One region of the Polycladomyces subterraneus genome, then DNA from elsewhere that is predicted to be linked to it. Evidence: predicted binding sites of a transcription regulator. Region 1 holds the regulator's gene; the other holds the start of a gene.
The links. The regulator CtsR, encoded in region 1, represses protease genes until heat stress. The targets are predictions, from matches to a motif close to ATGGTCAATAAAGGTCAAACA.
Positions count from the first base shown of each region.

Region 1 (5,594 bases):
TTGGACCAGCGTCGGCTGCCTTCCACTGTTTCTACAAACACTTTGTTGACGTGCTGACAATGGATGGCGAAATCATCCACGGCTTGATGGTGGGGAGGATGTTCCGGGGTTGAAATGGCTTGTGTCATGAGCGCGTTCACTCCTTTCCATAGAAAATGCCACAAGCCGGCAGGCCTGTGGCGTACGTGCAAGCAAACGTAAAAAAAGCCACAGGCCGCTCGCCCTGTGGCGGGGGTGCAATTTATCGTGGATCCGAGGAGGAAATGTCAGATATTCCGCCGAGGTCGCCGGTGAGGAAAATTAATATATTTGTCCCGCTTGCCGTTGAATTCAAAGAGGGTGGGAGCAGTGATCCGGATCAAATTCATGTCGGCGACCCCCTTTCCTCCATCAGTGAAAAATGACGACCAACAATTTTCATTCTATCGATCGCTTCAGGAAAAGTCAACCATCCCATGTTCTTTTTTCCTCGGTATGATGGGCTTGTCTATCTTCCGTTTGTCCGGTATGGTATCGTCAAGTTGATCAAAATATACATAAATAAATAAAGAAGGAGTCGTGGGAATGATGTCACATACTACTATGATTTTTGATTTGGACGGAACATTGTTTCAAACGGAGAAAGTGGCGGTACCGGCTTTTCGCCGTGCATTTGAGCGATTGCGCCGTACGGGTCAGTATTATGGCCCTTTACCGACCGATGAAGAGATCCAGTCTGTATTTGGTCTCACACACGTGGAGATCTGGAACCGATTGCTCCCCGACGCCGATGAACAAACCAAACAGACGGCTGATCGCTGGATGTTGGAGGAAGAGTTGCACTGTTTGCAGAATGGAATGGGAGCGTTGTATCCCGGTGTGAACGAGACGCTGCACCGACTTGCACAGGAAGGATGGCGTTTGTTTATCGCCAGTAATGGGATTTTACCCTATGTGAAAGGCGTATTGACGGCATTCGAGCTGCATCCGCTGTTTTCCGAAATCTATACTGCGGGTGAATACCAGACCCGTGAAAAAAAGGACTTGGTTCGCATCCTGATGGACGAACATGGGGTGACGGGCGGTTACATGGTGGGTGATCGCAGCTCAGACGTGGAAGCGGGTCTGGCCAATGGTCTTACGGTCATCGGATGCCGGTACGCCGGTTTTCCCAGTTTCAGCGGAGAAAGGGAGCTGGATGGGGCGCATGTGGTCATTGATTCGTTCCCATCTTTGTTGAACGTGGTAAAGGGCGTGTCTGACAAAGGTTGAAAACACACGCCCTAAAACGATGACGGAATTAAGGAGGATGTGGAGGGAAGCAGATGGAGAATGTATGGTCGATTTCCATTGGGGAAGCTACATTGCGGTTATTTTTGGCGGTTGTTTTGGGTGGTTTGATCGGGTGGGAGCGGGAACACAACAACCATCCCGCCGGTTTTCGTACACATATTTTGGTGAGTTTGGGATCGGCGTTGATCATGCTGTTATCCATCTACGGTTTTTCGGAGTTTGTAAATGAGCCCAACGTCAGGACCGATCCGGCGCGGTTGGCGGCCCAGGTCGTCAGCGGGATCGGGTTTCTGGGAGCAGGTACGATTTTGCGTCACGGATTTTCGGTGACGGGACTCACCACAGCCGCCTCTTTGTGGGTGGTCTCTGGCATCGGGCTGTCGGCGGGTGCGGGATTTTATTATCCTGCCATATTGACCACCGCACTGGCGCTGATCAGTTTGGAACTGTTGAATCGGGTGGAACATCTGTTGTTCGTCTCCCGACGTCAAAAAACGTTGCGCATCCGAGTGAAGGACAGGCCGGGGACATTGGGGGACTTGGCGACGGTCTTGGCGCAGTTCGGCGCCAACATCCGCAAGGTCTCCATTGAAGAGGAGGACCCGGATGAAGAGATGATCGATATCGTGTTTACGATTCGGATGCCGGAAAAATTCTCGGAAAGCGACTTGATTGAAAGAATGAGGCAAGTGGAAGGTGTGACGGCTGTAATCTCCGGGTAATCCAGTATATGAGGGGTTGTATGAAAAGCTGGCGATCAAGAAAAAATGAGAAGGACGGCTGTTTCCCTCTTGGCGAACAAATGGGAATGAATTATAATAAAGTCAGAAGGTCAAAGTTAGTCAAAGTCAGCAGGAGGTTGTCCGATGAGATGTATCACGGACATCATCGAACATCATCTGAAGAAAATTCTCAATGAAAGCCCGACGGGGATGATTGAGATAAAAAGGAGCGAACTGGCTCATCTGTTTCAATGTGTGCCATCACAGATCAACTATGTGATCAGTACCCGCTTTACCCTGGAAAAGGGGTACGTGGTGGAGAGCAAACGGGGCGGTGGGGGGTTTATCCGCATTCGCAAAGTGAAACACGCTTCCAAACGTACCTATTTCGATGTGTTGCTCAAGCAGATCGGTCGTTCGATCCATCAGGCGGCTGCCGAAGACGTGATCGACCGTCTGCGGGATGATGGTATTATCACGGAGCGGGAAGCCAAATTAATGCGGAAATCTGTGTCCCGCGAAGTGTTAACTTTACCCGTCAACGTTCGGGACCAGGTGCGGGCGGGTTTGATGCGGGCGTGGGTCGCGATTCTACTGGCGGACAAAGGAGAGTGACGCCGATGCTCTGTCAAGAGTGCGGAAAACGGCCGGCGACACTTCATTACACCAAAATCGTCAACGGCGAGAAAACGGAATTACATCTATGCGAAGTTTGTGCCCAAGAAAAAGGGGAACAGATCCCCATGATGGAAAACGGATTTTCCATTCATCAACTGTTGTCCGGACTGCTCAACTTCGATGCTCCTTATACAGAAGGTGAGCAGGCGAAGCAGACGGTGCAGTCCAGTGCGCTCCGCTGTCCCACGTGTGGATTGACCTACACGCAATTCACCAAGATCGGACGGTTGGGATGCAGTGATTGTTACAAAGCATTCGGGGAGCGACTGATTCCACTGTTTCGCAGGGTTCATGGCAGTACAGGCCATCGCGGCAAAGTGCCGGAACGAACGGGGGGGCGGTTAAAGATCCGGCGAGAGATCGAACAGCTCAAGGAACAGCTCAAGCAGTGCGTTGCCCGGGAAGCATTCGAAGAAGCAGCCCGACTGCGCGACCGGATCCGCGCCCTGCAGAGGAAACTGGAAGGCTGAAAGGGAGGGAGAATGTTGTCGCTTCAACGCTTTATCCAAAGCGCGATGAGCGAGTGGATGCGAGGCGGAGGGCCCCAATCCGACATCGTGATCAGCTCCCGCGTCCGCATCGCACGAAATTTGGCCGGTCTTCCCTTCCCGATGCTGGCGACCGCATCCCAGTCAGAAGAAGTGGTACGGCGGGTTGAAGAAGCATTTCAGGAAGAGAAGGAACAGCCGTATTTTCGCGACGCGGAATTGATCCGGATGGACACGTTGGATGACTTGCAAAAGCGCGTGTTGGTGGAAAAGCATTTGATCAGCCCTCATCTGGCGGAAGAGTCCCGCCATGGTGCAGTAATTTTAAGCGGAAATGAAGCGGTAAGCATCATGGTCAATGAAGAGGATCATCTGCGGATTCAGTGCCTGTTCCCCGGATTTCAGCTGAAGCAAGCCTGGCGGTTGGCAGATCATATCGATGATACGCTGGAACGCCATTTGTCTTACGCATTTGACGAACAATGCGGGTTTTTGACCAGCTGTCCGACCAATGTGGGGACGGCCATCCGGGCATCGGTGATGTTGCATCTGCCCGCCTTGGCTATGACCCAGCAGCTGAACCGTTTGTTCCCGGCGATTGCCCAAGTCGGGTTGGCTGTGCGTGGGATCTATGGTGAGGGGAGCGAAGCGCTGGGTAACCTGTACCAGGTGTCCAACCAGGTTACATTGGGACAGGAAGAAGAGGAGATCATCGATAATCTGGTCAGCGTGGTTGGTCAGATCATCGACCAGGAGCAGACGGCTCGCCGGCGGTTGTTGGAATCTTCCCCGATTCAGCTGGAAGATCGGGTGCACCGGTCCTACGGCATTCTCGCACATGCCAGGGTGATGGATTCCAAGGAGGCAATGCAACGGCTGTCTGATGTTCGGTTGGGCATCGACCTGGGGTTGATCAAAGGTGTTTCGGCCACGGTGCTGAATGAATTGATGGTAATGACCCAACCCGGATTTTTGCAGCAATATGCCGGTCAGCGTTTGGACCCTGGCGAACGGGACATCCGCCGGGCGGTGTTGATCCGCGAGCGTTTGGCAATTGAACACGACGACGAAAACTAAAGTGAGGTGGATGAACGATGATGTTTGGCCGATTCACGGAACGCGCACAAAAAGTGTTGGCGTTGGCACAGGAGGAAGCCGTTCGTTTGGGTCACAGCAATATCGGTACGGAACATATTTTGCTCGGTTTGGTGCGTGAAGGGGAAGGCATCGCTGCCAAGGCGCTGATCGGACTGGGTTTGGGATTGGAAAAAATCCAAAACGAAGTGGAATCCCTCATTGGCAGGGGACAGGGCCAACCGACCAACATCGCCTATACACCCCGGGCGAAAAAGGTGATTGAACTGTCGATGGATGAAGCACGCAAACTGGGTCATACCTATGTGGGTACGGAGCATATCCTGCTCGGCCTTATCCGTGAGGGTGAAGGCGTGGCTGCCCGTGTGCTGAACAATTTGGGCGTCAGCCTGAATAAAGCGCGGCAGCAAGTGCTGCAGCTGTTGGGAAGCAACGAAGCCGTTTCCTCCAACCAGAGCGGGGGAACCGGTGCCAATACACCGACGTTGGACAGCCTCGCCCGCGATTTGACCGCAGCGGCCCGGGAAGGGAACCTGGACCCGGTGATCGGGCGGAGCAAGGAGATTGAACGGGTGATCCAAGTGTTGTCCCGGCGAACCAAAAACAACCCGGTCTTGATCGGGGAGCCCGGTGTCGGGAAAACGGCAATCGCTGAGGGACTTGCGCAACGGATCGTCGACGGTGAAATTCCGGAAACCCTCCGGGGCAAACGGGTAATGACGCTTGATATGGGTACCGTGGTTGCCGGTACCAAATACCGCGGAGAATTTGAGGATCGTCTGAAAAAAATCATGGACGAGATCCGGCAGGCGGGCAACATCATCCTGTTCATCGACGAGCTGCACACCTTGATTGGTGCTGGTGGTGCGGAAGGGGCGATCGACGCCTCCAACATCCTGAAACCGGCACTGGCACGCGGTGATCTGCAGTGCATTGGTGCCACCACACTGGATGAGTACCGTAAATACATCGAGAAAGATGCTGCTTTGGAACGGCGTTTCCAACCGATCCAGGTCGATGAGCCGACGCCGGAAGAAGCCGTTCTGATTCTGCAGGGTCTGCGCGACCGTTATGAAGCGCATCACCGTGTGAAGATCACCGATGAAGCGATCGAAGCTGCGGTGAAACTGTCTGATCGTTACATCACTGATCGGTTCTTGCCGGACAAAGCGATCGACCTGATCGACGAAGCGGCCTCCCGTGTACGTCTGCGTTCCTACACGGTGCCGCCTGAATTAAAAGAGTTGGAGCAAAAACTGGAGGAAGTACGCAAGGAAAAAGATGCGGCCGTGCAAAGTCAGGAGTTTGAAAAAGCCGCATCCCTCCGCGATCGGGAACA
Region 1 is NZ_JANRHH010000029.1:119,004-124,597, forward strand. It holds gene NWF35_RS06475 (ABC transporter ATP-binding protein) at 1-128, opposite strand, end outside; gene NWF35_RS06480 (HAD family hydrolase) at 568-1,251, shown strand; gene NWF35_RS06485 (MgtC/SapB family protein) at 1,305-1,994, shown strand; gene NWF35_RS06490 (CtsR family transcriptional regulator) at 2,139-2,609, shown strand; gene mcsA (protein-arginine kinase activator protein McsA) at 2,615-3,142, shown strand; gene mcsB (protein-arginine kinase McsB) at 3,155-4,237, shown strand; gene clpC (ATP-dependent protease ATP-binding subunit ClpC) at 4,255-5,594, shown strand, end outside.

Region 2 (5,594 bases), on a different contig from region 1:
ATACAATCTCCCCGCTCGAGTTGAGGTAATAACCGAAGGCTTCCCCCACAGCGCCGCTGTGCTGGATATGCGCCACTTCGTCCGGAGATGATTTTCTGCGGATCGCCATTTTCGTCGCTTCACCGATGCCGTGCACCACAATTCGCGCTTTGCGCAGCAGCTCCATCACTTCCTGAATATGCGGTTCTCGGAGCAACATCTCTCGCGCTTCGTCGCTCAATTGGTCGGGCACATGCATCAGCCGGTACGCCCCGCCCGTTTTTTTCGCCATCAGGGAAGCGATGTAGTTGGATTCCAACTCGACCGCCTCACCCAATCCGCCGCGTGCCGGGACGAACATCGTAGACTTCAGGCTCGGGGTCGGCGTCATCATCTCCGCCACCGCCGCAACCGTCGTCCCGCCGGTAACGGCTACCACTTGATCAGGCCGGGCCATCTGGCGCAACAGCCGGGCACCGGAGCGCCCCATTTCTTTTTTAACCCAGTCGGATTGGTCCGCGTCTCCCGGGACGATGACCACCTTTTTCAGGCCGAGCCGACGAGCCAGGCGCACTTCCAAATCGGTGAGTCCAAACAGATCTTTGATGAGCGGCTCCATCTCGGACAACAAATCCGCCCCCCGCTCTGTCAGGCTCATGCCGACCGAATCGACGCGCACCAATCCCTGCGACCGTAAAAAATCCACTTCGGAGCGCAGGATTCGTTCAGTGGAATCCAGTGCCACCGCCAACGAACGGCGTCCGACCGGCTGCATCAACTGTATGTGGCGCATGATTTCGTACCGTTTACGCATTACTTCCAGCAAATCGGGCAACAATTGTTTCTGCAACCGCAACAGTTGGTCCATCTTCTCACCTGGGACATTTTTTGTCCCTCGTAGCAAAATGCGTCCCATCCGCGGCAAAAAAAGAGCATGGCCGGTTTCAGCCTGTTCATCTTCATTGTATCGAATCGACCTGGGTTTGACAAGGCGAAACGGCCTATATTCCTCAATTTTCGTATCGTTTCCGAAGGGTGGACGACAATATCCCCATCTCTTCTCTGTATTTCGCCACCGTTCTCCTCGAGATCCGGACTCCTTCCGCCTTCAAGAGATCGGCGATTTTCTGATCGGACAACGGCTGACGTTTATCTTCCTGCGCAATCAACCGTTCGATTTTATTTTTCACGCTTTCCGCAGAGGTATTCCCTCCCGCATCGGTGGAAACACCGGATGGAAAGAAAAACCGGAATGGAAAACATCCTCGTGGTGTCTGCATGTATTTGTGCTGGGTTGCCCGACTCACCGTGGACTCGTGAATTCCCAGCTCATCCGCAATTTCCTTCAGAGTGAGCGGTTTGAGGTAATCCAGACCCCGCTCGAAAAAATCCCGTTGTTTGTCGACGATGACGCTGCTGACCCTGGCCAATGTATGTCGGCGCTGTTCGATACTTTTGACCAACCACAGCGCTGATTGAAACCAATTTTTCAGGTAATGGGTCGCCTGCCGGCTCCGGTCATCTTCTTGGTAAAGCAATTGTTCATAATGCCTGCTTACCGTCAACCTTGGCACATACCCGTCATTGACCAGCACCACATATTCATTTTCTACCCGCTCAACAACGACATCCGGAACCACATACCGCGGTTCACCGACATGATAGGCCAATCCGGGCCGGGGATTACAGCGTTTGATGCGGTCCACCGCACGCTGGACTACGGCTATGTCGCAATCAAGGGCGCGTGCGATTTTTTTCATCCGACCTTCCGCCAAATCCCGCAGATGGGCCTCTACAATTTTCAGTGCTATGGGGTCTGGTTCTTCATCTCGTTCCAATTGGATACGGAGACACTCGGCCAATGAACGCGCTCCGACCCCGGCGGGATCAAGCGAATGAATTACCCGCAGGCAAGCCTCCATCGTGTCTTCATCGATATTAAAGCGCTTACATACATAAACAGGAGATATATCCAGATACCCATTTTCGTCCAAATTGCCGACCAGATAGGTACACACTTTCTGCTCCGTCGGTGACAGCGCCAAATACCGCAACTGCGCTTCCAGTACCTCCGTCAACGTATGTTCCGGGGAGGCAATCCGAGCGATCGGGTCCACTTCATTTTCCTTTACCTCGCGCTCCACACTTCCCGTCCGCGGTTTCAGATACTGTGTCCAAGCACGCAACTCCTGTACGTCCCAATCGTTTTTCCCCGCGTCACCGCGTTCTGCTGTCTCGTCGATTTCCAATACCGGGTTTTCAATCAGTTGTTCCTGGATATAATGTAATAGGTCGGTCGCGGAGTATTGCAGAATCTGAATCGCTTGGCGCAACTCTGGCGTCATCGTCAATTTCATGCGTTGTTCCTGCACCAAACCGTAACCCATGGACAGCGCCATTCATTCTCACCTCCGCGTGTTACATCATATGCCACATACCGACAAATTGATGTCGGATCCGACTCGTGTTTGGTTCATACACCGACACCGCTTGCCTGCTCTAGGATTCATCAAACACGTCCTTTGTCATGTGTCGGTCATTTCTCCTTTTTATTGTAACATATCGCGAGCTAGTTGCGTTTTTTCAATAGAAATGGAGAAATAACCAAATCCACCGCTAAGGCTGGAAAATTGCGAACTCATCCAGGGGGCTTGTCAAATTCGACACCCTGCGATATAATGTAAGCTGTCACTCGATGAATTCGCATATGCGCCTATAGCTCAGGGGATAGAGCGCTGGTCTCCGGAACCAGGTGCCCAGGTTCGAATCCTGGTAGGCGCGCCAAACAAAAGCAGCCGAATGCGGCTGCTTTTTTCTTTATGTTCGCGAACAGGACTGTTTGACCTTTATTGACCTTTTCTGATCTTTGGAGTATGATGGAAATGAGAAACATACCGACGAGGGAGGAAACAACGGATGAACCTGATTCCGATTGTTGTTGAGCAAACCAACCGCGGCGAACGTTCCTACGATATCTACTCCCGGCTATTGAAAGACCGGATCATCTTTCTGGGTAGTCCGATCAATGATGCAGTGGCCAACTTGGTCGTGGCCCAGCTGTTGTTCCTGGATGCCGAAGATCCGGACAAGGATATCCATTTGTACATCAACTCGCCGGGCGGCTCCATCACTGCCGGCATGGCCATTTATGACACGATGCAGTATGTGAAAGCGGACATCCAAACAATCTGCATCGGGATGGCAGCTTCAATGGGGGCATTCCTGCTGGCGGCAGGCACCAAAGGAAAACGGTATGCCTTGCCCAACAGCGAAGTGATGATTCACCAACCGCTGGGCGGAGCAGAAGGGCAAGCGACCGATATCGAAATCCGCGCCAAACGCATCTTGAAAATGCGGGATCGACTCAATCAAATTCTGGCGGAACGTACCGGCCAGCCCTTGGAAAAAATCGAGCAGGACACGGACCGCGATTACTTCATGACGGCGGAGGAAGCGAAGGAATACGGACTGATCGACCACGTGATCACCAGTTTGCCTTCCTCAAAATAAACGCTTCAATCCATAGGGCGTGTCCGATCTTTGCCCACAAACAACCACTTTCCCTTTTAGACCTCCTGCGGGAGGCTTTTTTCTTTTTAGGTCGTGTCTGGTGAAAACCATCCAATTGTTTTCCCGGATCGCTCCACCTGCGCCCTGCAAGGAAGTAGGTAATGGTCGCTCCGACCCGGTGCGCAGGACGCGGGCAAAGTACGCTTCGCCCAGAGGAAGTTGCCCGTGATTTCAGTCCTGCGCTCCGGGACCTCGGCCGGGCTTGTTAAGTCGCTGACCTGGGAAAGCATTTGCTCCCTCACGGATTTACCAGATACAATCTAGAACAAAATAACAAGGAACGACATTGATTGGAGGTCATCATGAAAAACCAATGGGATCGACACGAACGCAGATTATTCTGGTTATGCATGGTCGTCGCCCTGTTTATGCTGTTGGCCATGATCGGCCGTTTGTTCCATTGACCGCGTCAAAAGTATGTCTTCATCAACCGATCCAACCAGTCCGGTATACGGGCACACTCCACCTGATCGAAAGCGGGTACGAACGGTTTCAGATCGAGCACCGGCGTCCCGTCGATCGCATCCAACCCGCGTACCCGAACACGGTTTTCCCCCACTTCTACGATGGAGACCGCAGTGATCCCGATCGGATTGGGCCGATGTTTAGCCCGCTGGGCAAAAATACCCGTCTCCGGCATGTCTGCTCTTCCTTGTGGACGGCGAATCAGGTCCCGTTCAGGATGAAAGTCGGCCTGGTGAAGCCAAAACACCACCAACAGATGAGAGAATTCCTCCAACCCCTTCAATCCCCAATTAAATGGGGAGAACAGCTCGATGTCCGACTCCACACCTCCCCATTTCTCGTCCTTAGCTTCACTGATCGGGGAGCGAACCACGCCGATCGGGTTCACGGTCCAACTCATCGTCCTCCGTTCCCTCCTTTTCCATCAGATGCCGGTTGTATCTTTTTCGCCTGCCACACGTCCTTCAGTGCCCGGTAAAACACCTCCCCGCCTTCCAATGGCGCAAATTCGACCTTCATACGGTGAAAATCCTGATATTTCACTTCGATGCGTTGCCATTTGCCATCGATGTCAGAATATTGACCGAAAGTGATATCCCGGATCTCCGTGAGAGGCACGGATGTGATCCGTCCATGTTGGTCATACACCAGACGATTGGAGGTCAGCAGGGCAATTTCCGAACCGTCCATATCTAATGACCGATCATAATACGCGATCAACTCTTCCCCCTGTTGCAACAGGTGACGCTGTCGCAGGGTCTTTAGCGTCTGGTTATCCACCTCGTTGGCCAGCTTCACTCCCGGCTCCATCTCCAAAAACGAGGATGCGTTGCTGAGAAATCCATTTACTGCAACCCCCAGCGCGATCAGTACAGCAACGGTCAAAACAGCCACCCCGACCCACAGTGGCCAACGCGTTTTATTGATGGAATGTTCCTGAATAACAGGCGCACCCACCCTCATCCACCTCTTTCCGATGTCGATTGACAATCATGGGATTATTCCTAATTTTACTTTGAAATATGAGGAAAATCACCGCTTGATTTTGGTACGTTGAGGGATACTCTGGGGATAAGTGAGATGAGAATCAGGGCGAGCGTACCCAGTCACGAATACTGCTTCGCGTTTTCCAACGGCGGGGTATACACATGAAATGAGATCATCGGTTCCTTTCCTGCATTGCGCATGGAATGAATCAATCCAGGCCCAATCAATACAGATTCCCCCGGCAGATGGCATCCGGTTGAAGACAACACCGGTTCGGAAACGCCTGGACTTAGCGTAAACACCCTATTTTCCAACGTTCCCGCTACCACACGGACACAACCGATCGAGTTCCCGTGATCGTGAATCGGGGTTCCCGTCCCAGGAGGCAGATGAATCACGATCGCTTCGAACTGATCTGATCGAAATACGACATTCCTTCCGTAGCTCAAAGGCGGTTGAGGTTTTGTGATCAACGGGGAGATCCGTTCCCGTGTGCAGCCCAACTGCTCAATCACTTGCCGAAGACGCCATACGTCAGGACGATGGAGATTCTGAAATGAACGGTGTAAACAAGAAATAAAGTCCATGGTATC
Region 2 is NZ_JANRHH010000037.1:87,260-92,853, forward strand. It holds gene NWF35_RS10505 (sugar-binding transcriptional regulator) at 1-847, opposite strand, end outside; gene rpoN (RNA polymerase factor sigma-54) at 990-2,378, opposite strand; tRNA gene NWF35_RS10515 (tRNA-Arg) at 2,689-2,763, shown strand; gene clpP (ATP-dependent Clp endopeptidase proteolytic subunit ClpP) at 2,896-3,489, shown strand; gene tsaA (tRNA (N6-threonylcarbamoyladenosine(37)-N6)-methyltransferase TrmO) at 3,959-4,414, opposite strand; gene NWF35_RS10530 (hypothetical protein) at 4,411-4,971, opposite strand; gene NWF35_RS10535 (cysteine dioxygenase) at 5,121-5,588, opposite strand.
Region 2: the regulator CtsR is predicted to act here: its motif matches at 2,816-2,836, upstream of clpP (ATP-dependent Clp endopeptidase proteolytic subunit ClpP).